Phytohabitans rumicis: one gene and its partner. The protein of the gene in region 1 interacts with the protein of each later gene in a pairwise test. Links are inferred from orthologs where the notes say so. Each region holds a gene or a part of one and is shown on either strand. Other genes may lie near its edges.

Evidence for each region.
Region 2: the proteins of Prum_RS14790 (region 1) and Prum_RS31010 interact in binary tests that used the Escherichia coli proteins (3 or more experiments, as listed by UniProt). The link is inferred for Phytohabitans rumicis from one-to-one orthologs.

What each region holds. Positions count from the first base shown.
Region 1 is NZ_BLPG01000001.1:3,390,650-3,406,336, reverse strand. The notes cover bases 7,304-11,500. They hold Prum_RS14790 (multifunctional oxoglutarate decarboxylase/oxoglutarate dehydrogenase thiamine pyrophosphate-binding subunit/dihydrolipoyllysine-residue succinyltransferase subunit), read right to left. Parts: upstream 11,134-11,500; coding sequence 7,504-11,133; downstream 7,304-7,503. Other genes in these bases: Prum_RS14785 (ABC transporter permease), read right to left, coding at 11,261-11,500; Prum_RS14795 (DUF6104 family protein), read right to left, coding at 7,338-7,517; Prum_RS14800 (discoidin domain-containing protein), read left to right, coding at 7,304-7,341. Also shown: Prum_RS14840 (acetate/propionate family kinase), read right to left, coding at 1-442; pta (phosphate acetyltransferase), read right to left, coding at 439-2,454; Prum_RS14830 (Uma2 family endonuclease), read left to right, coding at 2,525-2,938; Prum_RS14825 (hypothetical protein), read left to right, coding at 2,920-3,066; Prum_RS14820 (DnaJ family domain-containing protein), read left to right, coding at 3,099-3,446; Prum_RS14815 (pyridoxamine 5'-phosphate oxidase family protein), read right to left, coding at 3,443-3,961; Prum_RS14810 (hypothetical protein), read right to left, coding at 4,040-4,468; Prum_RS14805 (alkaline phosphatase D family protein), read left to right, coding at 4,910-6,484; more of Prum_RS14800, read left to right, coding at 6,496-7,303; more of Prum_RS14785, read right to left, coding at 11,501-12,091; Prum_RS14780 (ABC transporter ATP-binding protein), read right to left, coding at 12,088-12,999; Prum_RS14775 (DUF3052 domain-containing protein), read right to left, coding at 13,081-13,479; Prum_RS14770 (GNAT family N-acetyltransferase), read left to right, coding at 13,571-14,377; Prum_RS14760 (DUF4097 family beta strand repeat-containing protein), read left to right, coding at 15,308-15,687. UniProt on the Escherichia coli protein: E1 component of the 2-oxoglutarate dehydrogenase (OGDH) complex which catalyzes the decarboxylation of 2-oxoglutarate, the first step in the conversion of 2-oxoglutarate to succinyl-CoA and CO(2).
Region 2 is NZ_BLPG01000001.1:6,812,025-6,826,401, forward strand. The notes cover bases 4,274-7,160. They hold Prum_RS31010 (ABC-F family ATP-binding cassette domain-containing protein), read left to right. Parts: upstream 4,274-4,859; coding sequence 4,860-6,461; downstream 6,462-7,160. Other genes in these bases: ypfJ (KPN_02809 family neutral zinc metallopeptidase), read right to left, coding at 4,274-4,642. Outside these bases: Prum_RS30990 (NAD-dependent succinate-semialdehyde dehydrogenase), read left to right, coding at 1-1,217; Prum_RS30995 (xanthine dehydrogenase family protein molybdopterin-binding subunit), read right to left, coding at 1,221-3,221; Prum_RS31000 ((2Fe-2S)-binding protein), read right to left, coding at 3,218-3,670; more of ypfJ, read right to left, coding at 3,680-4,273; Prum_RS31020 (helix-turn-helix domain-containing protein), read left to right, coding at 7,778-8,005; Prum_RS31025 (enoyl-CoA hydratase/isomerase family protein), read left to right, coding at 8,052-8,816; Prum_RS31030 (ABC transporter ATP-binding protein), read left to right, coding at 8,920-10,857; mug (G/U mismatch-specific DNA glycosylase), read right to left, coding at 10,839-11,387; Prum_RS48875 (SCO6045 C-terminal-like domain-containing protein), read right to left, coding at 11,640-12,146; Prum_RS31045 (MbnB/TglH/ChrH family RiPP precursor modification enzyme), read right to left, coding at 12,143-12,964; Prum_RS31050 (TIGR04222 domain-containing membrane protein), read right to left, coding at 12,961-13,857; Prum_RS31055 (TetR/AcrR family transcriptional regulator), read right to left, coding at 13,880-14,377. UniProt on the Escherichia coli protein: Genetic data indicate it may be involved in ribosome assembly or function.

The DNA of each region.
Region 1 (15,687 bases):
TGCCGTGGAAGCCGTACCGGTGGATGCCGTGCTCCCGCGCGACGGCGGCGTCGATGGCGTACGTGGCGGCCGCCTCAGGCAGGGTCCGGTGGAAGGCGGTGTCGAAGACCGCCACCTGCGGCACACCCGGCAGCAACCGCCGGGCCACCGCGATCCCGGCCAGGTTGGCCGGATTGTGCAGCGGCGCGAGCGGGACCAGGCCCTCGACGGCGGCGACCACCTCGTCGGTGATGACGGTGGGCTCGGTAAAGCGCAGTCCACCGTGGACAACGCGGTGCCCGACCGCGCCGAGGCCACTCAGGTCGAGCCGCGCGGTGACCTCGTACAGGGCCGCGTCGTAGTCGGTGACCCGCTCAAGGAGTCCCTTGTCGACGGTGGCGTCCTTGTCGTACAGGCGGTACTTGACCGAGGAGGAGCCGCAGTTGAGGACCAGCACTCTCATGTGGACGCCGCCTGTATCCCGGTAATCGCCACCGTGTTGATGATGTCCTTGACCGTCGCACCCCGGCTCAGGTCGTTGACCGGGCGGCGCAGGCCCTGCATAACCGGGCCGACGGCGACCGCACCGGCCGACCGCTGCACCGCCTTGTACGTGTTGTTGCCCGTGTTCAGGTCGGGGAAGATGAAGACGGTCGCGTACCCCGCCACCTCGCTGCCGGGCAGCTTGGTCGCCGCGACCGCGGGGTCGATCGCGGCGTCGTACTGGATGGGTCCCTCGACGGGCAGATCCGGCCGGCGCTGCCGGACCAGCGCGGTGGCCGCCGCGACCTTCTCCACGTCGGCCCCTGTGCCGGACGCGCCGGTGGAGTACGACAGCATCGCCACCCGCGGCTCGATGCCGAACCGCGCCGCGGTGTCCGCTGAGGACAGTGCGATGTCGGCGAGCTCGGCCGCGTCCGGGTCGGGGTTGACCGCGCAGTCGCCGTAGACGAGCACCCGGTCGGCGAGCAGCATGAAGAACACGCTGGAGGCCACCCCCAGGCCCGGCACGGTCTTGATGATCTCGAACGCCGGCCGGATCGTCGCGGCCGTGGTGTGCGTCGCGCCGGAGACCATCCCGTCGGCCCGCCCGGCGTGCACCATCAGCGTGCCGAAATAGCTGACGTCCCGGACCACGTCCCGGGCCAGGTCGAGCGTGACGCCCTTGTGCCGCCGCAGATCCGCGTACGTGGCGGCGAACTCCTCCAACCACGGGCTCGTCGCCGGGTCGACGACCCGGGCCGCCTCGACGTCCAGGCCGAGGTCGCGCGCCTTGCGGGCGATGTCGCCGGGGTCGCCGAGGAGCGTCAGGTCCGCGACGCCCCGGCGCAGCAGCACATCGGCCGCGCGCAGGATCCGCTCCTCGCCGCCCTCCGGGAGCACCAGGTGCCGCCGGTTCGCGCGGGCGCGGTCGATCAGGTCGTACTCGAACATGAGCGGCGTCACCCGGGTCGCCCGCGCCACGTCGAGCCGGCGCGCCAGCTCCTCGGTGTCCACACTCGACTCGAACGCGCCGATCGCCGCCTGCACCTTGCGCGGGCTGGCCGCCGTAGGGCGCCCCTCGATCCGGCTGAGCACCTCGACCGTGTGGTAGCTGTCGGACGGCACCGACAGCACCGCCAGCCCGGCGTCGAGCCGCTCCACCAGGCGCATCGCGCGCGGGTCCGGCTGCTCGCCGAGCGTCAGCACGATGCCCGCCACCGCCGCCGTACCGGCGACCCGGGCCGCGCCGGCCGCCACCAGCAGGTCGTCTCGGTCACCAGGCGTGATCATCAGGCAGCCGTCGGTCAGGTGGTCCAGCAGCAGCGGCACGTGCGCCGCGCCGACCACGAAGTCCAGCACGTCCCGGTCCAGCGCGGCGGCGTCGCCGGCCAGCAGGGTGGCGCCCAGCGCCGCCGCCACCTCCGCCACCGTCGGCGCCGACACCGCCGGCACCTCCGGGATCGCGTACGCCGGCACCGGCAGCTCCGGCATCGTCGTGCCAGGCGGGACCCGGTTGGCGATCACCGCCAGCACCGTCGCGTCGAGGTCCACCAGACTGTGGTACGCCCCGGCGACGTCCCCTTCGCCCTCGACCACCCCCACCACAACGCTGCCGAACTCGGTCGCCAGCCGGGCGTTGAACGCCAGATCCTCCTCGGTCAAGTCGCTGCCCACCACCACCATGGCCTGGTGCCGGCGTTCCAGCTCCCGGTAGCGCCCGACGATCCGGGAGATCAGCTCCTCCCGCCGCCCTCCGGCCACCAACGCGCTCGCCTCGGCGTACGTGACCCCGTACATGTCCGCGTACGGCGACTCGATGTGGTAGCGCTCGCGCAGCAGGGCGAGGATCGGATCCTCGACCGCGGCCGGCGTCAACGGCCGGAACGCCCCGATCCGCTCCACCTGCCGGGACAGCAGCTCGGCCAGGCCGAGCGCGATCGTCGACTTCCCACCCCCGGGGCCAACGCCCGCGACGTACACGCTCCGCGCCACGAGGTCAGCCTATGCGGCCAGGCTCCACTTGATCGGGCGCCCCGGATCTCTCTGCCCGTACACTGATTACGTGTACGAGCCGATAGGCCAGGTTCTCACGGGTGACGAATTCGATGGACTCCCGGAGGATCCGCGTCGCGAGCTTGTCGATGGAGTCATTCGCATGGCGGCCACCCCCACCTCCTGGCATCAGGAGGTCGTCGATGCCCTGAAGAACCAGATGGCTGCTGTCTGCCCGCCGGATCTCAAGGTCCTCCGGGAGCAGGAGATCAGGCTGGACGAGCGACTTCGCCGCAATCCCGATCTTTTGGTGGTGCATGCGGACGCTTACAGCCGTCGTCGCAGCCGGTACTTCGCCTACGAAGTAGTGCTTGCCGTCGAAGTCGTGAGTCCGGGTTCGGAGACGGACGACCGCCGGGAAAGCCCGCACAGTACGCCGCGGGTGGGATCCAGCACTATTGGCGGGTGGAGATCGAGCCGGTGATCGAGCTGCACACGTTCCGCCTTGGAGACACCGGATATGTCGAATCCGGAATCTTCACCGCGGGCGACACGGTCGCCGCTCCCGGGCTGGTGTGGGCGACGGTGGACGTGTCCGCATTGGAGGACTAGTGCCGAGCCGGTTCGAGTCGCACATTGATCGCATGATTCGGGAGGCGCAGGAGCGGGGCGAGTTCGATGACCTCCCCGGATCCGGCAAGCCGCTGCCCGGGCGCGGCGAGCCGTACGAGGAGAACTGGTGGCTCAAGGACTGGGTGCGTCGCGAGGAGCTGACCGGGATCGCGCCCACGTCACTGCGGATCCGCAAGGAGGCCGAGGAGCTCATGGAGACCGTGGCGAAGAAGCGGTCCGAGCAGCTCGTCCGCGAGTACGTCACCGACCTGAACGAGCGGATCCGCCAGGCCAACCGCGGTCAGGTCGACGGCCCGCCGGTGGTCATCGACGAGGTCGACGTCGACGCGGTTGTCGCGGCCTGGCGAGGCTCGCGTTAGAAGTCCCAGCGGGTCGCGCCGTGCGGCTCGGCACTGGCGACGCCGTACGCCGTGCGCAGGTTGAGCCGGTACAGGTACCAGGGCGGCGGGCCGCCACTGGGCGCGGTGAACGGCGCGGTGAGCGCATCGCCGTCCACCTCGGCGGGCCAGCCGTTGTCGCGGTAGACGGCGGCCAGGCGTTCCAGCGTCGGCCGGTCGGTGACCCGGCTCGCCTCGCCCTCGAGGACCAGGTCGAGGGTCGCCAGGTGGGCGGAGACCGTGCAGGCCGGATTGGCCGCCAGGTTGCGCGACTTGCGGGTGCCCGGTCCGCTGACGAAGTAGAGGGCGCCGTCATGCCACGTGGCCCCGATTCCGGCGGAGTGCGGGCGCCCGTCCGGCCGTGCGGTACCGAGGAAGTACGGCGTGTCGCGGTCCGCCGGACTGTTGGCCAGCTCGTCGCGGGGCCGGCTCCACGGCAGGGCCGGAGATCCGTACTGGTCGAGGTTGGTAACCGTGGTGGGCTCTCGGTCAGTCATGGTCCGCCTCTTTCTCGTGTCCTCCTAAGCATCTACGAGTGAGACGGGCCGAGCGGGGGCGCCGCCGGTGCCGACGGCTTAGATGTTGAAGAAGGTGCGGCTGAAGGTGCCAGGAATCGAGGCGGTGTCACCGCCGCCGGAGACCTGGACGTTGGTGTAGCTCACGCTGACCAGCACCCGGCGCTGCCCGCCAGGACATGCCAGCGTTGTCGATGGTGGTGAGAGGGTGAGTGAGCCCGACACCTGGCCGTTCTTGCCGGACGTGAAGTCGCCCGACGCGCTCACCGGCCCGGAGACTTGGGTCTTCTTCGGGTCACTCGGGAAGTTGCCGCCGTTGTTGCGGCACGCGTACACCGCGGTGGCGTCGGCGGTTGCCGTCACCGTGATGGTGACGTTGTCGCCGAGCCCAGCGATCTTGAAGTTGACGTCGAGGTTGCCTGCGTTATTGGGTCCGCTCGCGCTGGAGCGGAGGAAGTGTGGGTTGTCGGCCAATGCGGGACTGCTCACTGCGAACAGGGCAAAGAGCGCAAAGGCGAGGATGGCTATGAGGCGTCTCATGATCCCCCAATCGACGCTGATGAGTGGGATGAAGACGGTAGGCGGCGTCCCCGCAAGACAGCCTGCGCGCCCGCGAGTATGCGTTTCAACGCCCGGGAGAACACCCTTGGTGTCTAAAGGTTTACTGAGTGTAACCTGTGTGCCCTCATGATCCGCTGACCAGCCGATGGCCGATCAAGGGATTTGTCGCCGATCAAGGGCAAATGGTCATGGTTTGGAGATCAAAGTACGGCCATATGCCCTTGATCGACGGACAAAGGGGGCGCGTGGCACGCGCCGGATCCGGGGTGCTCACGCGATCGACTCCGTGCCGATGCCTGCCGGCCATCTGGACGAAAGGTTGCAGCTTTGGAATGATCAACCGGCAATAACCTACATAGAGGAGCCGGCGTGTTCGAGATCCCCCGCCCCGCCGCGGCCCTCGCCCGGCGCCGGTTCCTGACCGTCGCCGGGGCGGCCACCGCGCTTGCCTTCACCGTCGACTACCGGGGGCGCCCCGAGGCGCGGGCCGGTGGGGCGGCGCTGCGGGAAGACCCGTTCACGCTCGGGATCGCGTCGGGCGACCCGCTGCCGGACTCGGTCGTCATCTGGACGCGGCTGGCCCCGAAGCCGTTCGAGCCACTGTCCGGCATGGACAGACGGGACGCGTCGGTCGAGTGGCAGGTCGCGACGGACGAGCGGTTCCGGCACGTCGTGCGCAGCGGCGTCGCGACCGCGCGCTACGAGTACGGCCACAGCGTGCACGTCGACGTGCGCGGGCTGAAGCCCGGGCGGCAGTACTACTACCGCTTCCGGGCCGGGCGGTGGCAGAGCGAGGTCGGCCGCACGCGGACGGCGCCCGCCGGGCCGTCGTCGGGGCTGACGTTCGCGTTCGCCTCCTGCCAGTACTGGGGGGACGGCTACTACACCGCGCACCGCCACCTCGCCGCCGAAGACCCGGACGTGGTGCTCTTCCTCGGCGACTACATCTACGAGTACGGCATCGCCGCCGCAGGCGGGCTGCGCAACGTGAGCACCCCGGTGCCGAGCCAGTTCCGCACCGAGACGGACACGCTCGACCGCTACCGGCTGCAGTACGCGCTCTACAAGAGCGACCCGGACCTGCGGGAGGCGCACCGGGTCGCACCGTGGATCGTCACGTGGGACGACCACGAGGTGCAGGACAACTACGCCGGGCTGGTGTCCAAGACCAACGCCCCGGTCGAGGACTTCCTGGTACGCCGGGCCAACGCCTACCGCGCGTACTGGGAGAACCTGCCGCTGCGTACGCCACAACCGCAGGGCCCGGACATGCGCCTGCACCGCCGGTTCGGGTACGGCGACCTGGCCGACTTCACCGTGCTGGACACCCGGCAGTTCCGCTCCGACCAGGCGCAGGGGGACGGCTGGGACCCGGACTCGCCGGCCCGCCGCGACCCGGCCCGGACGCTCCTCGGCGACGCCCAGGAGCAGTGGTTCCTCGACGGGCTGCGGGATTCCCAGGCCACCTGGAACATCGTGGCCAGTCAGGTCGTGATGAGCCAGATGGACCTCGACCCGACCGCGGGGCAACTGTTCAATATGGACGGCTGGGACGGCTACCAGGCGCAGCAGGACCGCGCGCTGGCCGGGCTCGCCACCCGGCCGAACCCCGTCGTGGTCACCGGCGACGTGCACAGCAGCTACGCGTTCGACCTGAAGCGGGACGTCGCCGGGCCGACCATCGGCGTCGAGCTCGTCGGCACGTCCATCAGCAGCGCCGGCAACGGCATGGACATCTCGCCCATGGGCCAGAAGTTCCTCGACAGCAACCCGCATCTCAAGCTGGTCAACGAGCGGCGCGGCTACGTCGTGTGCCGGCTGACCGGCAGCGAGCTGCGCGCCGACTTCCGCATCCTGCCGTACGTCGACCGGCCGGGCGCGCCGGTCAGCACGCACCGGTCGTTCGTCGTCGAAGCCGGCAACCCCGGCCTGAACCCGGCCTGAGGGGGCAGCGTATGTCTAGGCGTCTGATGTGGACGGTCGTGGCCGGCGGACTCGTGCTGCTGGCGTCGAGCACGCCGGCCACCGCCGAGCGGACCCGGCCGCAGCTCGCCCTGTCGACCGACGTGTCCACCGTGGAGGTGCTGCCGCAGCCGTGCCCGCGCAGCGGCTTCGAGCTCCGGTTCAAGAACGCGGGGGCGCGCGCGGTCTACGCGGACGCGTTCGTGGACGCCCCGGACGAGCTGCGGGTGTCCCGCGAGGTGGTCACCAGCTACCTGCCGGCCGGGTACGAGCTGAAGATCCGCGTGCAGGTCACCGCCGTGGTCGGCACCGCACCCGGGGAGTACGCGCTGGCGCTGCGCGCCGGGGATGCCCGGCTGTCGCTGCCGGTCACCGTGCTGCCCGCGCCGGAGAACCCGACCGGCAACCTGGCCCGCTTCGCGACCGTCGTCGCCTCCTCCGAGCACCTACCGGTCTACCCGGCCTGCGGTGCCACCGATGGCGACCGGGACTCGGCCCACTGGGCGACCACCACCGGCTGGAACGACGGCACCCGCGGCCTCTTCCCGGACTGGCTGCAGGTGTCCTTCGCCACCGAGGAGACCGTGGGCCGGGTGGATCTGTACACGTTGAACTCGACCCGCTACCCGGCGGCCCGGTACGGCCTGCGGGACTGGGACGTCCAGGTGGACAGCGGCGGCCAGTGGGTGACCGTGGCGCAGGTACGCGGCAACACCGCGGGCCTGGTCAGCACCGCCTTCCCGCCGGTGCTGACCAAGGCCGTACGCGTCCTGGCGCTGGCCAGCAACGAGGGCCTGACGTACTCCCGGGTCGTGGAGCTGGAGGCGTACCCCGGCTAGTCCTCGTCGAGCTCGTCCAGCCGGGCCAGCCAGGTGGCGAAGCGTTCGATCGGCGTCTCGAACTCGGGGTTGAGGTCGACGAAGTCGCGCAGCCGCTCGGACACCCACTCCAACGAGACGCTCTCCTCGCCGCGCCGCTCGGCCAGCTCTTCGATGCCGCGGTCAGTGAAGTACATGCAGGGCCGCCTCCAGCAGCGCGGCCTGCTCGGCCTCGTGCAGCTTGGCGGAGCCGACCGCGGGCGCGGCCGCCGCCGGGCGGGAGATCCGTCGCAGGCTCACGCCCTCCAGGTGCTCCAGCAGGTTCAGCGCGATGAACGACCAGGCGCCCTGGTTGGCCGGCTCTTCCTGCACCCAGGCGAAGTCGGTCGCGTTCGGGAACGCCGACAGGGTGGCCCGCAACTCCTCGACCGGCAGCGGGTAGAGCTGCTCCATCCGGATGATCGCGGTGTCGGTGACGCCCCGCTCGGCGCGCGCCTGGAAGAGGTCGTAGTACAGCTTGCCGGTGCACAGCAGCACCCGCCTGACCTGCTCCGGGCGCGGTCCGCCGGAGTCAGGAATGACGGTCTGGAACGTACCGGTGGTGAAGTCTTCCACGCTGGACACCGCGAGCCGGTGCCGCAGCAGCGACTTCGGCGTGAACACCACCAGCGGCTTGCGCTTGGTCGACAGGCCCTGGCGGCGCAGCAGGTGGAAGTAGTTCGCCGGGGTGGTCGGGTTGGCCACCCGCATGTTGTCCTCGGCGCACAGCTGCAGGTAGCGCTCCGGCCGCCCGGAGGTGTGGTCGGGGCCCTGGCCCTCGTGGCCGTGCGGGAGCAGCAGGGTCAGCGACGACTGCTGGCCCCACTTGACCTCGCCGGAGGAGATGAACTCGTCCACCACGGACTGCGCGCCGTTGGCGAAGTCGCCGAACTGCGCCTCCCACAGCACCAGCGCCTCGGTGTTCTCCACCGAGTAGCCGTACTCGAAGCCCATCGCCGCGTACTCGGACAGCAGCGAGTCGTGTACGAAGAACCGGGCCTGGTCCTTGGCCAGCGCGGACAGCGGCAGGTAGTCGTCGCCGGTGTTGGCGTCCACGATGGACGCGTGCCGCTGGACGAACGTGCCGCGGCGCGAGTCCTGCCCGGCTAGCCGGACGGTGACGCCGTCGTTGAGCAGCGCCCCGAACGCCATGATCTCGCCGAAGCCCCAGTCGATGTGGCCCTCGGCGGCCATCTTGGCCCGCCGGTCCAGCAGTTGCTGGATGCGCTTGTGCGGGGTGAAGCCCTCGGGCAGGTTGACGTGCGCGTCGCCGACCGCCTTGACCACGGCCGGGTCGACCTTGGTGTCGACCGCCGGCTCGGGCTCCGGCTGGCGTACCCGGGTGGGGCGGGTGCCGGTCGTGGCCGCGTCGCGGGTGGCCTTGAAGACCTGCTCCAGCTGCGCCTGGTAGTCGCGCAGCAGCTCCTCCGCGTCGCCGACGGTGATGTCGCCGCGGCCGATCAGCTCCTCGGTGTAGAGCTTCCGGACCGAGCGCTTCTTGTCGATGATCGCGTACATGAGCGGGTTGGTCATCGACGGGTCGTCGCCCTCGTTGTGCCCCCGCCGGCGGTAGCAGACCAGGTCGATGACGACGTCCTTGTTGAACGCCTGGCGGTACTCGAACGCGAGCCGGGCCACCCGCACGACGGCCTCGGGGTCGTCGCCGTTCACGTGGAAGATCGGCGCCTGGATCATCCGGGCCACGTCGGTGGAGTAGAGCGAGGAGCGGCTGTACTCCGGGGCGGTGGTGAAGCCGACCTGGTTGTTGACCACCACGTGCACCGAGCCGCCGGTGCGGTAGCCGCGCAGCTGTGACAAGTTGAGCGTCTCGGCGACCACGCCCTGGCCGGCGAACGCGGCGTCGCCGTGCACCGCGAGCGGCAGCACCGTGTAACCCTCGAGCTTGAGGTCGATCCGGTCCTGCTTGGCCCGGACGATGCCCTCCATGACCGGGTCGACGGCCTCCAGGTGGGACGGGTTGGCGGTCACCGAGACGGTGATCGCGTGCTCGCCGTCCGGGGTGGTGAACTTGCCGACCTGGCCGAGGTGGTACTTGACGTCCCCGGAGCCGTGCGCCGACTTCGGGTCGATGTGCCCCTCGAACTCGTAGAAGATCTTCTCGTACGGCTTGCCGACGATGTTGGCCAGCACGTTGAGCCGGCCGCGGTGGGCCATGCCGATGACGACCTCGTCCAGGTCGGCCTCGGCCGACGCCTGCAGGATCTCGTCGAGCAGCGGGATCAGCGACTCGGCGCCCTCCAGCGAGAAGCGCTTCTGGCCCACGAACTTGGTCTGCAGGAACGTCTCGAACGCCTCGGCCGCGTTGAGCCGGTTGAGGATGTGCTTCTGCTCACCGGCGTCGGGCTTGGCGTACTTGAGCTCGATCCGTTCCTGGATCCAGCGCCGCTCCTCCGGGTCCTGGATGTGCATGTACTCCACGCCCACCCGGCGGCAGTAGGAGTCGCGCAGCACGCCGAGGATCTCGCGGAGCTTCATCCGCTGCTTGTGGGCGAAACCGGCCACCGGGAAGTGGCGGTCCAGGTCCCACAGCGTCAGACCATGTTCGAGTACGTCGAGGTCGGGGTGCTTGCGGATCTGAAACTCCAGCGGGTCGGTGTCGGCCATGAGGTGGCCCCGGACCCGGTAGGCGTGGATCAGCTCGTGCACCCGCGCGGTCTTGTTGATCTGACCCTCGGAGCTGGCGTCGACGTCGCGCACCCAGCGCACCGGCTCGTACGGCAGGCGCAGCGAGGTGAAGATCTCGTCGTAGAAGCCGTGCTCGCCGAGCAGCAGCTCGTGCACGGTCTTGAGGAACTCGCCGGACTGCGCGCCCTGGATGATCCGGTGGTCGTACGTGCTGGTCAGCGTGATGATCTTGCTGACGGCGAGGTCGGCCAGGCTCTCCTCGGACATGCCCGCGTACGGCGCCGGGTACTCCATCGCGCCGACGCCGATGATCGCGCCCTGCCCGGTCATCAGCCGCGGCATCGAGTGCACGGTGCCGATGCCGCCCGGGTTGGTCAGCGAGATCGTGGTGCCGCCGTAGTCCTCCATGGTCAGCTCGTTGCGGCGGGCGCGCCGGACCACGTCCTCGTACGCCTGCCAGAACTGCCGGAAGTCCATCTGCTCGGTGCCCTTGATGCTCGGCACCACGAGGGTGCGCGATCCGTCCGGGCGGGCCAGGTCGATCGCGATGCCGAGGTTGACATGCTCCGGCTCGACCACCGCTGGCTTAGCGTCGACCTCGGCGTACGAGTTGTTCATCTCCGGGTGCACGGCCAGCGACTTGATCAGCGCGTACCCGATCAGGTGGGTGAAGCTGACCTTGCCGCCGCGGCCCCGGGCGAGGTGATTGTTGATCACGATGCGGTTGTCGACCAGCAGCTTCGCCGGCACGGCCCGCACGCTCGTCGCGGTGGGCACCGCGAGCGACGCGTCCATGTTCTGCACGATCTTGGCGGCGACGCCGCGGAGCTGAGTGGTCTTGGCTCCGGCCGGCGCGCTCGGGCCCTTCGCCTTCTCCGCCTTGGGGGTCGCGGCGGGCTTCGGCTTCGCCGCGGGCGCGGATACCGGCGGCGTGACCTCGGCCTTCTCCGCTGGTGGCGCGGGCGAACCGGCATCCGTCGCCGGCTTGTAGTCGGCGAAGAAATCGTGCCAGGCGGGGTCTACGCTGGATGGGTCGGCGAGGTACCGCTGGTACATCTCCTCGACGATCCATTCATTGGGGCCGAACCCCGCGAGCGGGTTTTCCTGCGATGCCTGTTGGGTCGACACGGCCGGTTTTCGCCTCTTTCAGCGGTTGACGCGGAAGACGGCATCAAGGCTACGCCAGCCAGTTGATCATGGGGTGTGCAGCGCGACACGCTAGTGCGTTGCTGCACACCCCATGGTCGGACTTCGGTCAGCTCACATCCCTCGTACGGGTGATCAAGGTGCCGACCGTTCCGGTGGCCAGGGCCCAGACGACCAGCACGACGGCGCCCACCCAGAAGGCCGGCTGATTCGGTAGGTCGGTGCCGCTGACCATCAGCCCGGACGCGATCGATGGCATGCCGTACTGGAGGTCTCTGATCCAGTCCAGGTCGAGCCACTGCGCGAAGAGCGTGAAGACGATCGCCGCGGCGGCCGTACCCAGCAGATAGAGCGCGACCGCGGTGACCGTCGCGCCGATCTGGCTGCGGATGAGCACGCCGAAGCCGACGCCGAGGATCCCCCAGAGCAGGTATGCCACCAGGTTGAGCAGGATCGCCCGGGTGACCGCCCACTCGCCGAGCTGGCTGGTGAAGTCCTCGGTGTTCAGGAAGATGATCGTCGCCGGGATGTTGATCGCGGTCGTGACCAGCCAGAAGAACGCCCCGGCCAGCGCCGCCATCGCCAGCTTGGCCGCGATCACTGCGGTGCGGTGCGGCGTCGTGAGGAAGGTCGTGGTCACGGTCTGGTGGTGGAATTCACTCGTGATGAGCACGATGCCGATGAGCATCACGAAGAGCAGCCCGAAGAACTGGCCCGAGGTGTAGAGGTTGGCGGCCTGGTACACCACGCTGCCGGTCGCCTCGAAGGTGGCCGCGTCCTCCGTGGACATCCCCTCCGTGCTGGGGTCGTTCAGCAGGTAGTGCGCCTGCAGCGCGTTGATCAGGAACGCCAGCGCCAGCATGCCGAGCGCGCCGAGCCCGAAGAGCCACCAGGCGTTGGTCGTCCGGAGCTTGAGGAACTCGCTGTGGACCAGCTTCATCGGATCGCCGCCTTCCCCGCGGTCAGCTCCAGGAACACCCGTTCCAGGTCGGGCCGCTCGACGGTCAGCTCGTGCAGCTCGACCGCGGCCTTCAGGGCGACCCGGCCGACGGCCGGCGCGTCGACGCCGCTGACCAGCAGCGCGCCGTCGCCGTTGGGCGTGACGGTGGCGTTCTGCGCGACCAGCGCCGCGGTCAGCTCGTCGACCTGCGGGGTACGGACCCGAACCTGGACGCTGTGCGCCATCGAGTCCATCACCTGGTCGACCGTGCCCTGCCGGACCAGCTTGCCGGCTGCGATGATCACCAGGTCGTCGGCGAGCAACTGCATCTCGGACAGCAGGTGGCTGGAGACCAGGATCGTGCGGCCCTGCCCGGCGAGCGTCTTGAGCAGGTCGCGCATCCACCGGATGCCCTCGGGGTCCAGGCCGTTGGCCGGCTCGTCGAGCACCAGCACCTTGGGATCGCCGAGCATCGCGGCGGCGATGCCCAGCCGCTGGCGCATGCCCAGCGAGTACCCCTTGAACTTGCGCTTAGCCGCCGGGGTCAGGCCAACCAGGGCCAGCGCCTCGTCCGCCCGGTGGCGCGGGAACCCGGCCGCCGCGCAGATCACCCGCAGGTGGTTGATGCCGGTACGGCCCTTGTGCGCGCTGGACGCCTCCAGCACCGCGCCGACGTGCCGCAGCGGTTCGGGCAGGTCGGCGTACCGCTGGCCGCTGATGGTGGCCACCCCGGCGGTGGGGCGGACCAGGTTGAGCAACATGCGAAGGGTGGTCGTCTTACCGGCGCCGTTCGGGCCGAGGAAGCCCGTGACTCGCCCCGGTGCGACGGTAAACGACAAATTGTCGACCGCTCTGACGTTTTTGTAGTGCTTCGTCAGCCCGGACACGATGATCTGTCCGTCGGACATTTCTCTCCTCCCGTGAGCGCGCGGTGCTGGCTGCAAGCCGCTCTCGCGCCGCACACAGGGTGGCGGGTAGAAGCAAGATTTTCAATTCGCGCGACGGTCCGCCACCCGGATCACGTGCTTCAACCCGGACCAGACCTCGTCGATCGCGCACACCTTGACGTCCACCCGGCCGGCCGCCAAAGCGAAGTCGCGTACGACGTTCTCGTCGAGGTCGGTCTGCCGGCCGGACGCGCGCTTCGGCCAGGCGATCCACAGTGACCCGGCCGGTGTGGTCAGCGGGTGCAGCACCGGCCACCGCTCGGCCAGCCGGGCGCGGTCCGGACAGAAGCACAGGATCACGTCGTACGGGTCGGGCCCGGGGACCTGGTCGGCCGCGACGCCGTCGATCGCGAACCCGCCCGGCGCGCCGTCGAAGAGGACCAGGGAGTCGGCGCCGATGCCCAGCTTGCGGGCGAGAGGAGTACCCGAGTAACCAGCCACGGCACGTACGGTCTCACATCGCCAGCCAAGCGCCACGCGCGATACACGCTCGGGATACTCCCTGATCACCGTGGATGCCTACACAGAGAGCATGGCTGTACTGCTCACCAGCACCGCTCCCGCGGGTACCACCGGAACCAGCGGATACTCCCTGCTGATCGCCGACGACCGGGATCAGGTCGCCGCCGCACAGCGGCTGCGCTACGACGTCTTCGCCGCGGAACTGGGCGCCCACCTGCCCACCGCCGGCACGGGACTCGACGTCGACGAGTTCGACGAGTTCTGTGACCACCTCATCGTGCGCGAGGAGCCGAGCGGGGCGGTGGTCGGCACGTACCGGATGCTGCCGCCGCAGGCCGCCGCCCGCGCCGGCCGCCGTTACGCCGACAGCGAGTTCGACATGCGGGCGTTCAGCCCGCTGCGCGACCACCTCGTGGAGACCGGACGGTCCTGCGTGCACCCCGACCACCGCACCGGCGCGGTGATCAACCTGATGTGGGCCGGCATCGCCCGATACCTGCACCTGAAGAACCTGCGCTGGCTGGGCGGCTGCGCCTCGGTGCCGCTCGCCGGCGGGCCGGCCACGGCCGCCGGCGTCTGGGACCTGGCCCGCACCAAGCACCTGTCGCCGCCCACGCTGCGGGTGCGCCCGCGCCGGCCGTGGCTGGCCGAGCCGGGTGCGGCGGCGGCGGTCGCGGCCCACACCGGCCGGGCCGCCGTGCCGCCACTGCTGCGCGGCTACCTGCGGCTGGGCGCGTGGATCTGCGGCGAGCCGGCGTACGACCCGGACTTCGGCGTCGCCGACCTCTACGTATTGCTGTCCCTCGACCGGATGGACCCGCGGTACCTCAAGCACTTCCTTGGAAGCAGCCAGCCCAGCCTTGGGGACGTCAAGTGAGCGGGCTCTGGCAGCCGCGGTCGGAGTGCGGGCCGGCGTGCCTGCCCACCCCGACGCGGGCGAGCGCGTCTCGCGGGTACGGCAGGTGGGCCGGCTGGCGGCCCTGATCGGAGCAGTGTTGCTGGGTGTGACGCTCCTGCCCGTACTCCCGCTGCTGAATCAGCGTGGGCGGCGCGCCGCCGGACGGGCCTGGGCCCGCGCGGTGCTGGCGGCGCTGCGGGTCCGCCTGGTCACCCGCGGGCGGCTGCCCACCGAGCGGGCGCTGCTGGTGGCCAACCACATCTCGTGGCTGGACATCGTCGCGCTGCTCGCGTTGGCGCCGGCGCGGATGCTGGCCAAGCACGACGTGCGCGGGTGGCCAGTGATCGGGCCGCTGGCGGCCGCGGCCGGCACGATCTTCGTCGACCGGACCCGGCCGCGGGCGCTGCCGGGCACGGTGGCGCAGGTCGCCGCGGCCCTGCGGGCCGGCGGGGTGGTCGCGGTCTTTCCGGAGGGTACGACCTGGTGCGGCGCCATGTTCGGACGGTTCCGCCCGGCGATGTTCCAGGCGGCGGTGGACGCGGACGCGAAGGTGGTGCCGGTAGCGATCAACTACGGCGAGCGGCCGACGACCGTGGCGTTCCTGGGCGACGACAGCCTGTGGGTGTCGCTGCGGCGGGTGCTGGCGGTGCCGCGGCTGGTCGTGTCGGTGACGGCGACGCCCGCGCTGTACCCGGAGGCGGTGGCGACCCGCCGGCACCTCGCCCGGGTGGCCGAGTCCGCGGTACGCACCGAGCCCTCCGTCTCCCAACGCTCCGTCGACCTGGCGGCGTGAGCGCAAGGAAGGGCACCTTGTTATCGCTTTTTGCATAACAAGGTGCCCTTCCTAACGCGCGGCGCAAGCGCGCGGCGAGCTGGTGTATCGCGATGTATCGCGTTATGCTGAGCGGCATGCGCACCTGGACGGTCGACGCCTCGCAGCGGCTCAGCTTCGACGAGCCGGTCACCCGCCTTGACGTATACCTCATCTCGGGCCGGCTCAACGTCGTCGCGGCCGACGGCCCGGCCCGCGTCGAGATCGGCAACGTCGGCCGCAAGCCGGTCATCGTCGAGGAGCACAACGGGCGGCTGGTCGTGCGGCACGAGCGCCCGCGCAAGTGGTCCGGCCTGTGGTTCTGGTTCAACAAGGGCTACCGGGCCGACGTGTCGATCGCCGTGCCCGCGGGCGTGCAGGCCGATCTGCATCTCGTCGACGGCGAGGTCGTCGCCTCGGGTCTGCGGCAGGACACCAGCGTCACCGTCACGTCCGGCCGGGTCACGCTCATGGGGCT
Region 2 (14,377 bases), 3.4 Mb from region 1 along the record:
CGTTCGAGCTGATGACCGAGCGCGCCGAGCCGCTGGCGCGGCTCATCGTCATGGAAAACGGCAAGGCGCTGCGCGATGCCCGCGGCGAGGTCGCCTACGCCGCCGAGTTCTTCCGGTGGTACGCCGAGGAAGCGGTCCGCGCGTCCGGCTCCATCGGCACCGCGCCCGCCGGCGCCAACCGCATTCTCGTGGTGCGCCAACCGGTCGGGGTGTGCGTGCTGGTGACCCCGTGGAACTTCCCGGCCGCCATGGCCACCCGCAAGATAGGACCGGCGCTGGCGGCCGGCTGCACCGTCGTCCTGAAGCCGGCCAGCGACACCCCGCTCACCGCCCTCGCGATGGGCGCCATCCTGGCCGACGCCGGCGTGCCGCCGGGCGTCGTCAACGTGCTGCCGTCGCGCCGCTCCGGCGCGGTCGTGTCGGCGATGCTGCACGATCCCCGGGTACGCAAGCTGTCCTTCACCGGCAGCACCGAGGTGGGCCGGATCCTGTTGCGGGAGGCGGCCGACCGGGTCGTCAACACGTCGATGGAGTTGGGCGGCAACGCGCCGTTCCTGGTGCTCGACGACGCCGACGTGGACGCCGCGATCGCGGGTGCGATGGTGGCGAAGATGCGCAACGGCGGCGAGGCATGTACGTCGGCCAACCGCTTCTACGTGCACCGGCGGGTGGCCGACGAGTTCTCCCGCGGGCTGGCCGAGGCGATGGCAAAGCTCGTCGTCGGCCCGGGCCTCGACCCGGCCACCGAGGTCGGCCCGCTCGTCAACGAGCCGGCCGTGGACAAGGTCGACGAGCTGGTCTCCGGTGCCCTCGACGGCGGTGCCCGGGTGCTCACCGGCGCGGGCCGGCCGGACGGTCGCGGCTGGTACTACCGGCCCACCGTCCTCGCAGATGTCGACCCGGCTGCCGCGATCCTGCGCGAGGAGATCTTCGGCCCGGTGGCGCCGCTCGTGGTCTTCGACGACGTCGAGGACGCGGTGGCTCAGGCCAACGACACCGACTTCGGGCTGGTGTCCTATCTGTACACCGGCGACCTGGCGCGCGGGCTGCGGGTGGCCGAGGCGCTGGAGGCCGGCATGGTGGGCCTCAACCGCGGGCTGGTCAGCGACCCGGCGGCCCCGTTCGGCGGGGTGAAGCAGAGCGGCATCGGTCGCGAGGGCGGCCACGACGGCCTGCTGGAGTACCTGGAGTCCAAGTACATAGCCGCATCCTGGTAACCCTCACGAGATCGCGGCCAGGACGCGGTCGGGGGTGATGGGGAGGTCGCGGACGCGTACGCCGAGCGCGTCGGCGACCGCGTTGCCGATGGCTGCCGCCGTGGGGCCCTGGGCGGCCTCGCCGGCGCCCACCGACGGCTCCTCCTGGCGGGACAGCAGCTCCACGTCGACCGGCGGCGCCTCGCTGAAGCGCAGGATCGGGTAGCTCTCCCAGTCGACGCTGGTCACCCGGCGGCGGTCGAAGCGTACCCGCTCCTTGAGCGTCCAGCTGGTCGCCTGGACGGCGCCGCCCTCGATCTGGTTGCGTACGCCGTCGGGGTTGACCACCAGGCCGACGTCGACGGCGACGGCCAGCCGGCGTACCCGGATGTCGTGCACCGCCTCGACCTCGGCGACCACCGCGCAGTACGCGCCGTGGTCCTTGTAGCGGGCGAAGCCGATGCCGCGCCCCACGCCCTCCTCGGCGTCGGGCGAGCCCCAGCCGCCCAGTTCCGCGGCGGCGCGCAGGACCGCGCGGGCGCGCGGGTCGGTCAGCTGCGCGAGGCGGTAGTCCAGCGGGTCCCGGCCGGCGGCTTCGGCGAGTTCGTCCATGAAGGACTCGATCGCGAAGACGTTGAGGAACGCGCCCAGCGACCGCAGGGACGACGAGCGTAGCGGCGCGCGCAGGGCCCGGTGGGCGCGGATCCGGCGGTGCGGGAACGTGTAGCTGGGTATGGCGTTGCGCGCGGTGCCGGCACCCCGTTGCGCGGGCGGGTCGGCCGGGGGCGGCAGCTCGTGCGGGTGGGCGAGGTGGGCCGCGGCGAGCAGGCCGGGGCTGCCGGCGTACCCGGGGCGGGCGACGTGGCCTTGGCTCCACACGTCGTACGACCAGGTGGCCACGGTGCCGTCGGCGTCGAGGCCGGCCGCCACGTCGGCGGTCATGGCCGAGCCGAACGGGGCCCAGGTCAGCTCGTCGCGCCGGCTCCAGCGCACCTGCACCGGGCGGCCGGGGACCGAGCGGGCCAGCAGCACGGCGTCGAAGGCGGCGTCGTCGGCGGCGTTGTGCCCGTACGAGCCGGCGCCCTCGACGTGGCGCACCTCCACCCGCTCGGCGGGGATGTCCAGCGCCTGGGCGATCGCGCCGCGCAGGGCGTAGATGCCTTGGCTGTGCGTCCACACGCGAACGACGTCTCCGTCCCACGCGGCGACGGCACAGCTCGGCGCCATCGAGGCGTGTGCCAGGAACGGCCGGCTGTAGCTGGCCCGCAGCCAACGGGCGACCGGAGCGGGGGCACCGGACTCGTCCACAGTGGAGCTGTCGACCGGCCCGGAACGCAGGTACGCCGGCAGGTCGTCCTCGTCGGGGAGCGTGTCCTCCTCGTGCCAGCGGGCCGCCTTGGCGAGCGCCTCGGCGGCCCGGTCCGCGGCGTACTCGGTCTCGGCGACCACGCCGAGGAAGCGGCCGTCCAGGTAGAAGTCGGCGGTGGTGTCCACGCCGAGCAGGACGGCGCCGGGGGAGGGCGGGCGCACCACCCGGCCGTACGCCTGGCCGGGCAGGCGCAGGTCGTGCACGAAGCGCGGCCGGCCGGTGACCTTGTCGGGCAGGTCCAGCCGGGGCGCGCTGGTGCCGACGACGCGCGGCCCGCCCGAACGCGAAGACGGGGCCGCGAGCGTGGCGGAGAGGTCCACATGTGCCGCCAGCGCCCAGTACGTCGTGTCGCCGAAGGCCCCGTCGCGGACCACCGCCGTGGCCGGCTCCAAGCCCGCCGCGGTGACGAGCCGTGCGCGTACCCCGGCACAATGCTGGCGGAGCGCGGAGCCGGAGACGGCGACGGACATGCTGCCGGCGGTGAGGCCCTCGTCTGGACCGTCCACTGTGCTCGCCGGGAGCATGCGGATCCGGCTCAGGTCGACGTCCAACTCCTCGGCGGCGATCTGGGCCAGCGCGGTGAGGATGCCTTGGCCGAGCTCCACCTTGCCCACCCGTACGTGGACGGTGCCGTCCGGTGCGAAGCGAACCCTCATGCGGTGTCCCGGGCGGCGCGGACGACGGCCCGGACCATCCGTTGGTGCGCGCCGCAGCGGCACAGGTGGCGGTCGAGGGCGGCGGCGACGGTCGCGGCGTCCGGGTGCGGGTCCGACGCCAGCAGGGCGGCGGCGCTGACCAGGATGCCGGAGACGCAGTAGCCGCACTGGGCCGCCTGCTCGGCCAGGAACGCCTCCTGGACCGGATGCGGCGTCAGCCCTTCGATGGTGGTGACCTGCTTGCCGGCGGCCGACCACAGCGGTAGGTCGCAGGAGGGCGCGGGCCGGCCGTCGAGGAGCACGAAGCAGGCGCCGCACAGGCCCATGCCGCACCCGAAGCGGGTGCCGAGGAGCCCCAGCTCACCGCGGAGCGCGTCGAGCAGCGTCCGGTCCGGCGGACCTTCGACGGTTTGGCGCTCGCCGTTGATGATCAGCTCAAAGCAATCGATTGCGCCACTCTACAGCGCGTTGCCGAACGTGTCGCACCGCTTCGGGTCGCCGGTGCGGTAGCCGTGGTCGAACCACTGCTGGCGCTCCTGTGCGCTGCCGTGCGTGAACGCCTGCTCGTTGACCCGGCCGGTGCTCTGGCGCTGGATCGTGTCGTCGCCCACCGCGGCGGCGGCGGTCAACGCCTGCTGGATGTCCTGCTCGGTCACGCCGGTGAAGAGCGGCTGCCCGCCGGCGTCGGTGGTCTGCGTCGCCTTGTTGGCCCAGACCCCGGCGTAGCAGTCCGCCTGTAGCTCCAGCAGCACCGAGAGGGCGTTGGCGTTGCCGGGGTCGCGCTGCTGCTGGCGGCGCATCTGGGCCTCGGTGCCGAGCAGCGTCTGCACGTGGTGGCCGTACTCGTGGGCCGTGACGTACGCCTGGGCGAACTGGCCGGGCGCGCCGAACCGGTTGGCCAGCTCGTCGTAGAAGCTCAGGTCGATGTAGACGTGGTTGTCGGCGGGGCAGTAGAACGGGCCGACGCCCGAGTCGGCCGCGCCGCATCCGGTCGACACCGCGCCGGAGAAGTAGCGGGTCGTCGCGGTCTGGTACGGCCGGCCGAAGTTCTCCGGCAGGCCGCGCTGCCAGTACGCCTGGATGGAGTTGATGAACGCAAGGTTGACGCAGGCCGGGTTGTCGAACCGGTTGGCGTTCTCCCGGGAGCATGCCTGATCGAGTTGGGTGTTGTCGGCGGTCTCGGTGTCGCTGCCGGTGAGCCCGCCGAGGCTGCCCAGGCTGCCGAGCCCGCCCAGCCCGCCCTGGCCGAGGCAGAGGAAGCCGAGCAGGCAGACCAGCACCACGGCCACGACGAGGAGGCCGCCCTTGCCGGCGGGCAGCTTGAAGCCCGGACCAGGCAGGCGTGGGCGTCCCCCACCCCGCGTGCCGCGCATGTCCTCGACCTGGCTGGTGTCGAGGTCGGCGTCCTTGTTGAACTCCACGCGATCATGCTAAGACCACAAATCCGGCAATACGGTCTAAAGGGCGTTGCCGATCTTGATCACTAATGCGTTGGGAGCCCGCCGGACGGCCCGGTAGAATCGCTCCCGTGCTGCTCTGCGAAGGCTGAGCTTTCAGGAGCCGACCGGGTCGATGACCGGCCGGCTCTTTGGTGCGCCCTGAGACAGCCTTCGATCCCCCAGAGAGCGAGTTCACGAGATGATTACCGCCACCGGCCTGGAGCTTCGCGCCGGCGCCCGGATCCTGCTGTCCGACACGACGCTGCGCGTGCAGCCGGGCGACCGGATCGGCCTGGTCGGGCGCAACGGCGCCGGCAAGACCACCACGCTGAAGGTGCTGGCCGGCGAGGGCCAGCCGTACACCGGGCAGGTCGACCGGCGCAGTGTCGTCGGCTATTTGCCGCAGGACCCGCGTACCGGAGATCTCGAAGTCACCGCCCGCGACCGGGTGTTGTCCGCGCGCGGCCTGGACACCCTCCTGGCCGAGATGCAGCGCCTGGAGGCCGAGCTGGCCGCGGGCGACGACCGCCTCCTGCGCCGGTACGGCACCCTGGAGGATCAGTTCGCGTCGCTGGGCGGATACGCGGCCGAGGCCGAGGCCGCCCGCATCTGCGCCAACCTGGGCCTGCCCGACCGGGTGCTGGCGCAGACCATCGGCACCTTGTCCGGCGGCCAGCGGCGCCGCATCGAGCTGGCCCGGATCCTCTTCCGCGACGCGGGCGAGGACGGCGCCGGCATCCTGCTGCTCGACGAGCCGACCAACCACCTGGACGCCGACTCGATCACCTGGCTGCGCGGCTACATGGCGGCCCACAAGGGCGGCCTGATCGTGATCAGCCACGACGTGTCGCTGCTCGACGCGGTGGTCAACAAGGTCTGGTACCTGGACGCCAACCGGTCCGTCGTGGACATGTACAACCTCGGCTGGAAGGCGTACCTGGAGCAGCGCGAGACCGACGAGCGGCGGCGGCGCCGGGAGCGGGCCAACGCCGAGAAGAAGGCCGGCGCGCTCATGGCCCAGGCGGACAAGATGCGGGCCAAGGCCACCAAGACGATCGCCGCGCAAAACATGGCCCGCCGGGCGGAGCGGCTGCTGTCCGGTCTGGAGGACGAGCGGGTCGCGGACAAGGTTGCCAAGGTGCGGTTCCCGACGCCGGCGTCGTGTGGCCGCACCCCGCTCACCGCGACCGGGCTGTCCAAGTCGTACGGGTCGCTGGAGATCTTCACGGACGTCGACGTGGCCGTGGACCGCGGCTCCCGGGTGGCGATCCTGGGCCTCAACGGCGCCGGCAAGACCACCCTGCTGCGGATGCTCGGCGGCCTGCTGGAGCCGGACACCGGACAGGTGCTGGCCGGGCACGGGCTGCGGGTGGGCTACTACGCGCAGGAGCACGAGACGCTCGACGTCGAGCGCACCGTGCTGGACCACATGCGCAGCGCGGCGTTCGAGCAGTCGGACACCGACCTGCGCAAGATCCTGGGCGCGTTCCTCTTTTCGGGTGACGACGTTGACAAGCCCGCCGGCGTGCTGTCCGGCGGCGAGAAGACGCGGTTGGCGCTGGCCACGCTGGTCTGCTCGGGCGCCAACGTGCTGCTGCTCGACGAGCCGACCAACAACCTCGACCCGGTCAGCCGCGAGCAGGTCCTGGACGCCATCGCCCGCTACCCCGGCGCGATCGTCCTGGTGACGCACGACCCGGGCGCCGTACAGGCCCTGAAGCCGGACCGCGCCATCCTGCTCCCGGACGGTGACGAGGACGCCTGGAGCGACGACCTGCTGGAGCTCGTCGAGCTGGCCTAGCCGGGGTGGAGTGCGGCGGCGAGCAGCACGGCGGTGGCGGCGCCGACCCCGACGAGGAGCAAGGGGGCGGCACCGGCGGTCCGGCCCGGCGTTCCGGGGCGGTCGCGGCCACCGCAAGCCACGGGAAGAACGTCAGCCACGCCTGCTCCACCCCGCCCCGGGCCAGCCCGGCCAGCACAGTGGACAGCACCGCCACGGTGGCGCCCACCAGGAACGGCCACCCGGGCGTGTTGCGCACCTTCCGCAGGCTGGCGACCAGCGCCGGGCCCGCGGCGAGCAGCAGCGCGACCAGGCTGATCCCGCCCCACCAGAGCACCGGGCGGTCGCGCTGCGCGGCCAGCAGCCCGTCCACCCAGCGGAACCCCTGCAACTGGGCCACGCCCACCGGCACCAGCGCGCCGGCCGCGGTGACCAGGTTGAGCGCCGCCCGCCGGCGGGCGAAGTACAGGCACACCAGCGACAGGCCCATCCACGGCACGGCGAACGAGAACATCGCCGCCACGCCGAGCAGCAGCCCTGCCGTACCCGCCCAGGCGGCCGCCTGCACGCCCGTGCGGCGGTGATCGCTGGCCCGGACCCCCGCCGCGACCATCGCCGCGACCAGGACCGCGACGAGCGCGTCCAGGCTCGCGCACAGCCATATCGAGTACGGCGAGAGCGCGACCACCGGTAGGTAACGGCGGCCCGGCAGGTCGCCGCAGACGCCCCGCACCGCGACGAGGACCAGCGGCACCAGCAGCGCCCCGACGCCGGTCAGCAGCGCGCCCACGGCCAGCGGCTCGGTGATTCCGGCACGGTGCAGCCAGCGCAGCACCAGCGCGGGGCCGGGCGGCGCGCCGGGGTGGAACGCCTGCCCGTACAGCCCGGCCAGGCCGTGTACGAGGGCCAGCGAGACCGTCCACGCCAGACCGGCCAGATAGCCGGTGACCAGTACGAATGGCCAGCCGGCCCGGTCCCACCAGCCACGGGCCACGACGGCCAGGACCACCGCGGCCACCGCCGGCGCGAGCAGGCTTCGCGGCCCGACCGTCCACGAGTACGCGCCGAGGAACGGCGCCGCGGACGTGCCGAGGCCACTCGCGAACCGCGTCGCCAGCCAGGTGAACGCGAGTCCGGCGGCGACGAGGGCGAGCCACCCGAGAAGATCTCGGCGCGTCACCCTCGCATCGCTCATCACGGCGCACCACGGTATCGGGTAGGCGACAAGGTGTGCGTGTCGCTTGGCTTAGCGATGATATCTAGCGCATGATCGTTCGAGGCGGTCTAATAGGTGGGACCGCAAAGAAACCGCACAGTCTGGGACGTGAGGAATCAACATGGCAGCCACCGGCACAGCCACCAGCACTGAGAAGGGTCGCCGGATCGTCGGAGCCGAGCGTCAGACGCTCGCCAAGGACCTGGTCAAGCGGTATACGTCGGGTGAGAGCATTCGTGCTCTCGCGGCGTCGACCGGCCGTTCGTACGGGTTCGTGCACCGCGTACTGACCGAATCGGGCGTGCAGCTTCGCCAGCGCGGCGGCGCTCGTCGCCGCAAGAAGGCGTGAGCACTCTTTCGCCTGTTCCGCACCCGCCCGCCGTCGGAAACCCCCGATGACCTCCGACAGCGGTGTTCGGCTGGATTGCGCCGGGCCGGTCGCGACTGTCACGTTGTGCCGGCCCGACGTGCTCAACGCGCAAACGCCTGCGATGTGGACGGCGTTGCGTGAGTTCTCCCGCGACCTGCCCGGTGATGTGCGGGTCGTAATCGTACGGGGCGAGGGCCGGGCCTTCTCCGCCGGGTTAGACCTTTCACTAGTGAGTGGTGAAGGGATGAATTCTTTCACGGAGATGGCCCGGATCACCCCTGAGGAAAGCGCCGATCGCATTCACGGCTTTCAAATGGGATTCACGTGGTTGCGCCGGCCTGACATCGTTAGCATCGCAGCGGTGCAGGGGCATGCGATCGGCGCCGGATTCCAGCTCGCGTTGGCGTGTGATCTGCGCGTACTCGCCGACGACGCGAAGCTATCCATGGCCGAGGCGGCACTGGGTCTCGTACCCGACCTCGGCGGCACCAAACGCCTCGTGGAACTGGTCGGTTACGGCCGCGCGTTGGAGCTGTGCGCCACCGCGCGGCGGGTGGACGCGGTCGAGGCCGAGCGGATCGGGCTGGCCAACCTGGTGGTGCCCCGCGCCGACTTGGACGGTGCCACCAACGACCTGGCCGCAGCCGTGCTCAACGCACCCCGCAACGCCGTCATCGAGGTCAAAGCCCTGCTCAGCGGGGCCGCCGACCGGTCGTACGCGGAACAGGACCGCGCGGAGCGGGAGGCGCAGACGCGCCGGTTCCGCGACCTGGCCGGGCTGGGCGAGTAAGGATTACCCGGGAACATCGGGCTTACCTGGCGAGTTCTGTCGTACGGGCGGTGGAGACTGGACCCGCGGACGGCTTTGGAGGTGACCGGTGTCATACGGCGGCATGGGGGGCTGGGAGACGCTACGTGCGCTCCGGGCCAAGGACAAGGTCGCTGGCCACCGGCTCACCCGGGGCACCGGCAGCCGGATCGTGGCCTTCGCCAGGCCGTACCGCCGGGACATCGTTGTCTTCTTGATCACCGTGGTGATCGCCGCCGGGATCGGCGTGGCGACCCCGGTGCTCGCGGGCGACGTTGTCAACGCGATCACCCGCGGCGGCTCCGAAGCCGGCGCGACGGTGGTCCGGCTGGCGCTCTTCATCGCCGGCCTCGCCGTCGTCGACGCGCTGCTCTCGCTGGCCCAGCGCTGGTATTCGGCCCGCATCGGCGAGGGCATCATCCTCGACCTGCGCACCCAGGTCTACGACCACGTGCAGCGGATGCCGTTGCAGTTCTTCACCCGTACGCAGACCGGCGCCCTGGTCAGCCGCCTCAACAACGACGTGCTCGGGGCGCAGCGGGCGTTCACCTCGACGCTGTCCGGCGTTGTCAGCAACGTGATCCAGCTGGTCCTCACCGCGGCGGTGATGTTCACCCTGTCGTGGCAGATCACCACGCTTTCGCTGTTCATGCTGCCGCTGTTCATCCTGCCCGCCCGGCGGGTCGGCCGGCGCCTCGCGGAGATCACCAAGGAGGGCTACGACCTCGACGCGAAGATGAACGCCACGATGACCGAGCGGTTCGGCGTGGCCGGCGCGCTGCTGGTCAAGCTCTTCGGCCAGCCGGACGCGGAGGCGCGCCGGTTCGCGGTCCGCGCCGAGCGGGTCCGCGACATCGGCATCCAGTCCGCGATGTTCTCGCGCACCTTCTTCGTCGCCATGCTGCTGGTGGCCTCGCTCGCCCAGGCCCTCACGTACGGGCTGGGCGGCTGGCTGGCGGTCACCGGCAGCGTCAGCGCCGGCACGGTCGTCACGCTCGCGCTGCTGCTCACCCGGCTCTACGGCCCGCTGACCGCACTGTCCAACGTGCGCGTCGACGTGATGAGCGCGCTGGTCTCGTTCGACCGGGTCTTCGAGGTGCTCGACCTCGCGCCGTCCATCGCGGAAAAGCCCGACGCGGTCGACATCCCGGCGGGCGCCGGCCGGCTGGAGTTCCGCGACGTGCGCTTCCGCTATCCGTCCGCGGCCGAGGTCTCGCTCGCCTCGCTGGAAGACGTCGCCGCGCTCGACCGCACCGTCTCCGAGCCGGTGCTGCGCGGCGTGTCCTTTGTGGTCAAGCCCGGCCAGATGGTGGCCCTCGTCGGCCCCTCCGGCGCCGGCAAGTCCACCACCTCGATGCTGGTCTCCCGGGTGTACGACGTGACCGAGGGCGAGGTGCTCGTCGGCGGCGTCGACGTGCGCGACGCCACGCTCGGCTCGCTGCGCGACACGATCGGGGTGGTCACCCAGGACTCGCACCTCTTCCACGAGACCATCGCCGACAACCTGCGGTACGCCAAGCCCGACGCCACCGACGACGAGCTGTGGGCGGTGCTGCGCGGCGCCCAGGTCGAAGACCTCGTCCGGTCCCTGCCCGACGGGCTGGACACGATGGTCGGCGAGCGCGGCTACCGCTTCTCCGGCGGCGAGAAGCAGCGGATCGCCATCGCCCGACTGCTGCTCAAGGCCCCGTCCATCGTGATCCTCGACGAGGCCACCGCACACCTCGACTCCGAGTCCGAGGCGGCCGTGCAGCAGGCGCTCGCGGTGGCGCTGACCGGGCGTACGGCCCTGGTCATCGCGCACCGCCTGTCCACCGTGCGCAACGCCGACCAGATCCTGGTGCTCGACGACGGCAAGATCGTGGAGCACGGCCGCCACGACGAGCTGGTCGGCGTGGGCGGGCTGTACGCCGAGCTCTACCGCACCCAGTTCGCGGTCGCCGACTCGCCCACGCCCTACGGCGAGGGCGACACCCCCGAGCCGGTCACCGTCCCCGGCCGGGCCTACCCCGACGAGACCTGAGCGGCGCGCAGCCGGGCAAACGCGTCGGCGAGCGTGTCCACCGTGTAGTGCGCGTTGAGGCCGCTCGGGTTGGGCAGCACCCACAGGCCGGTGCGGCCGAGCGCCTCGGCCTGCCGCCCGAACGTGGCCCCCGGCCGCCCGAACCCGATCCGGTACGCGGTCACCCCGACCACCGCCAGCCAGCGCGGCCGCCACCGGGCCACCTTCTCAGCCAGGACCTCGGCGCCGGCGACCAACTCGTCCCGGGTCAGCTCGTCGGCGCGCGCCGTGGCCCGGGCCGCCACGTTGGTGATGCCCAAGCCGTACGCCAGCAGTTCGTCCTGCTCGGCCGGGGCCAGTTGGCGCGGCGTGAAGCCGGAGCGGTGCAGCGCCGGCCAGAAACGGTTGCCCGGACGGGCGAAGTGATGGCCGGTCGCGGCGGAGTACAGACCGGGGTTGATGCCGCAGAAGAGCACCGCCAGACCCGGCCCGACGACGTCCGGGATGGTCCGCCCGGCCGCCGAGGCCAGCTCCTCCTTGGACGGCCGCATACCCCCTCCTCCCACTCGCCGTTTCACACTCCCGCGCGCCACGCCTGCTCGCGCGCGTCGATCAAGGGCTTTTGCGTCGATCAAGGGCAAACGGTCGTGGAAAAGAGATCAAACCACGGCCATATGCCCTTGATCGACGCAAAAGCCCTTGATCGACGCGGCCGGCCGTGCAGGCGCGGGCCCCGTACGCCCGCTCGCTCAGCCCCAGATCCACGCGGATCATCCTGCCAGCCGAGTTTGATCAGGGACTTTCTACGCAGACGCGCCGGCAACACGCCCGACAAACTCCCTGATCACCGTGGAGAGGCGGCGGAGGGGGCCGCGGGGGTGGGTGCGGGAGGAGAGTTCGTCCGCGGCTAGGGCGGACAACGGCGTGGACCGGGCGAAGGCTAGGCCGTCGGCGTAGGAGCCTTGGGTGGGGCGGGTGGCGGCCCAGGAGGCGAAGGCGGTCGGCCATTCCGGGCCGAAGGACGCGGCCAGGAGGGGCCAGTGGCGGGCCACGTCGGCGGCGCGTTTGCGCAGGAGGGCGCGGCGGGCGGCCTCGACGGGTACCGGGTCGAAGCCGTCCGGCACCGGTGCGCCGGCGACGAGGGCCGCCACGAGCGCGGCCTGCCGGTCGGCGAGCGTGCGCGGTGTCTCCTCGGTCGCACGCGCGGCGGCGCCCGTAGGCGGCGTCATTCCATCGGCGGCCGCGTCCGTTTGGGGTTTCGGTTCGTGGCGCCGCTGGAAAAACGCCGCCGCGCCGCCGCGCGTACTCATGTGATGACCGGGTAGCCGGAGGCGGCGGCGATCGCGTCCAGTTCGGCGCGCAGGGTGGCGGCCGGCGGGTAGTGGCCGTCGCGTTCCAGCATCAGGGCCGGCGGCCGGCGCCGGGCGCACAGCTCCCCGACCAGGTCGAGCACCTCCCGCGGCACCGCGTCGGTGTGCGTGTCGTGGTAGATCCCGTCGTGTTCGGCGCCGCCGGCCACGTGGACGTACGCCACCCGCTCCAGCGGCAGCCGGCCGAGCAGGTCGGTCGGCTCGGTGCCCCGGTTGCGGGCGTTGGCGTACACGTTGGCGATGTCGAGAAGCAGCAGCGCCCCGGTGCGGTCGAGGATCTCGGTCAGGAACGCGCCCTCGTCCAGCTCGTCGTCCGGCCAGTCGAAGATCGCGGCGATCGGTTCCAGCGCGATCGGCACCGGCAGCTCCGCCTGCGTGCGGACAACGTTGGCGACGACCGCGTCGACCGCCTCCCGCGTCCGCGGCAGCGGCAGCAGGTGCCCGGCCTCCAGCCCGCCCGCGCGTACGAACGCGATGTGCTCGCTCACCAGCGGGGCCCCGAGCCGTTCGGCCACCGCGGCCAGGTGCGCGACCCGCGCGGGGTCGACGGGCTCCGCGCCGCCGAGCGACAGCTTCACGCCATGGGGTACGACGGCAGCACCCTTGCCCCGGAGGGCGGCGAGGGGAGCCGGCAGCGGCCCGGAAGACGGCACCGACTCCGCGACGACCTCGGTGAACGCCAGCCCGGGCAGGTCGGCCACGAACCCGGAGATCTCCGGCCGCCAGCCGATGCCCACGCCGAACGACGGGGTGGTCATCCCCCGCATCCTCCGCCGCCGCAGCCGCCTCCGCCGCCGTCGGACGAGCCACCGCTGTCCCCGCCGGAGGAGCTGCCGCCGTAGGAGCCGCCGGTGCCACCCGCCGACGCGTACGCCCGCTGGATCTCGGCCTCGGCGGCGAATGCCGGGTCGAGCGCCCACAGCGACGCGGCGCCGAAGAGCCCGACGCCGAGCGCCACGCTCGCCGCGCCGTACGTCGCGTAGGCCGGCGCGCTCGACGGCGACAGGTACTCGTGCCGGCGGCGCATGTCGTTGAGGGCTGTGCGGGCGGCCATGGTGTGCCGGGGTACCCGGAAGAAGGTGGTCACCGCGATCAGCGCCCAGCCGATGAGCAGCAGGATGAGGAAGCCCACCGGCTTGTCGTTCGCCAGGCCGGCCATGACCCGCACGATGCCGAGCCCGAGCAGGGCGAGCATCAGCAGCGGGACCACCCGGGCGGCCCGGCGGGTCGCCGCGGTCGGCACCAGGCCGTCGGACCGGAGGCCCTCGCGCAGCTCGGTCAGCGCCGACTCCACCCACGGCTCGTGGGCCAGGTCGCGGGCGCGGATCCGCTTGCCGGCCGCGTTGTAGACCGCCTGGTCCAGCGGCGTGACGCCGGCTGGCATCGGGCCGGCGGGGGACAGGGCGCCGCCCTTGGCCACGTCGATCGCCCCGGCGGCGCGCAGCCCGGCCAGCGACGAGTACAGGGCGAGCTTTTCGCCCCCGTTGAGGTAGGCCACCTGCTGCGGGCCGAGCCGGTCGACCGGGTAGCCCCGACGCCCGGTGAAGAGGATGGCGCGGTGGATGATCGCGGCGATCACGAGTGCTGCGGCGGCGCCGGCAAAGAGCGCCAGGAAGGTGGGTCCGGGGATCCCCCAGGTGTCACCGATCATGCGTTCATAGTGCGACAGGTTGTCACGCCTTGCGTACCGCCTCTTCGACCAGATCGAGCACCCGGCCGAGGTCACCCGGCGGGCGGCCCATGGCCAGGTGCAACACCAGGCCGTCGTACGCCAGCTCTAGAAACTGGGTCAGCACATCCAGGGGTACGTCGTCGCGCAGCACCCCGGCGTCCCGCTGGCGGCGCAGGCGTTCGTGGGTGGCGTCGGTGATGGCCTGTGAGCGCTCCGCCCAGCGCTTGGCGAACGCGGGGTCGGTGCGCAGCCGGCGGGACACCTCGAGCTGGCTGCCCAGCCAGCCGGCGGTCTCCGTGGAGTCGGCGCGGGCGAGCAGGTCGCGCATGACCTGGACGAGGCCGTTACGGGCGACGGTCTCCACCATCGCGGCGGCGTCGTCCTCGGCGACCGCGAGGAAGAGCGAGTCTTTGTCCCGGAAATGGTGGAAAATCGCCCCCCGGGACAACCCGGTCTCTTCCTCCAGACGGCGCACCGTGGCACCCTCGTACCCGTGCCG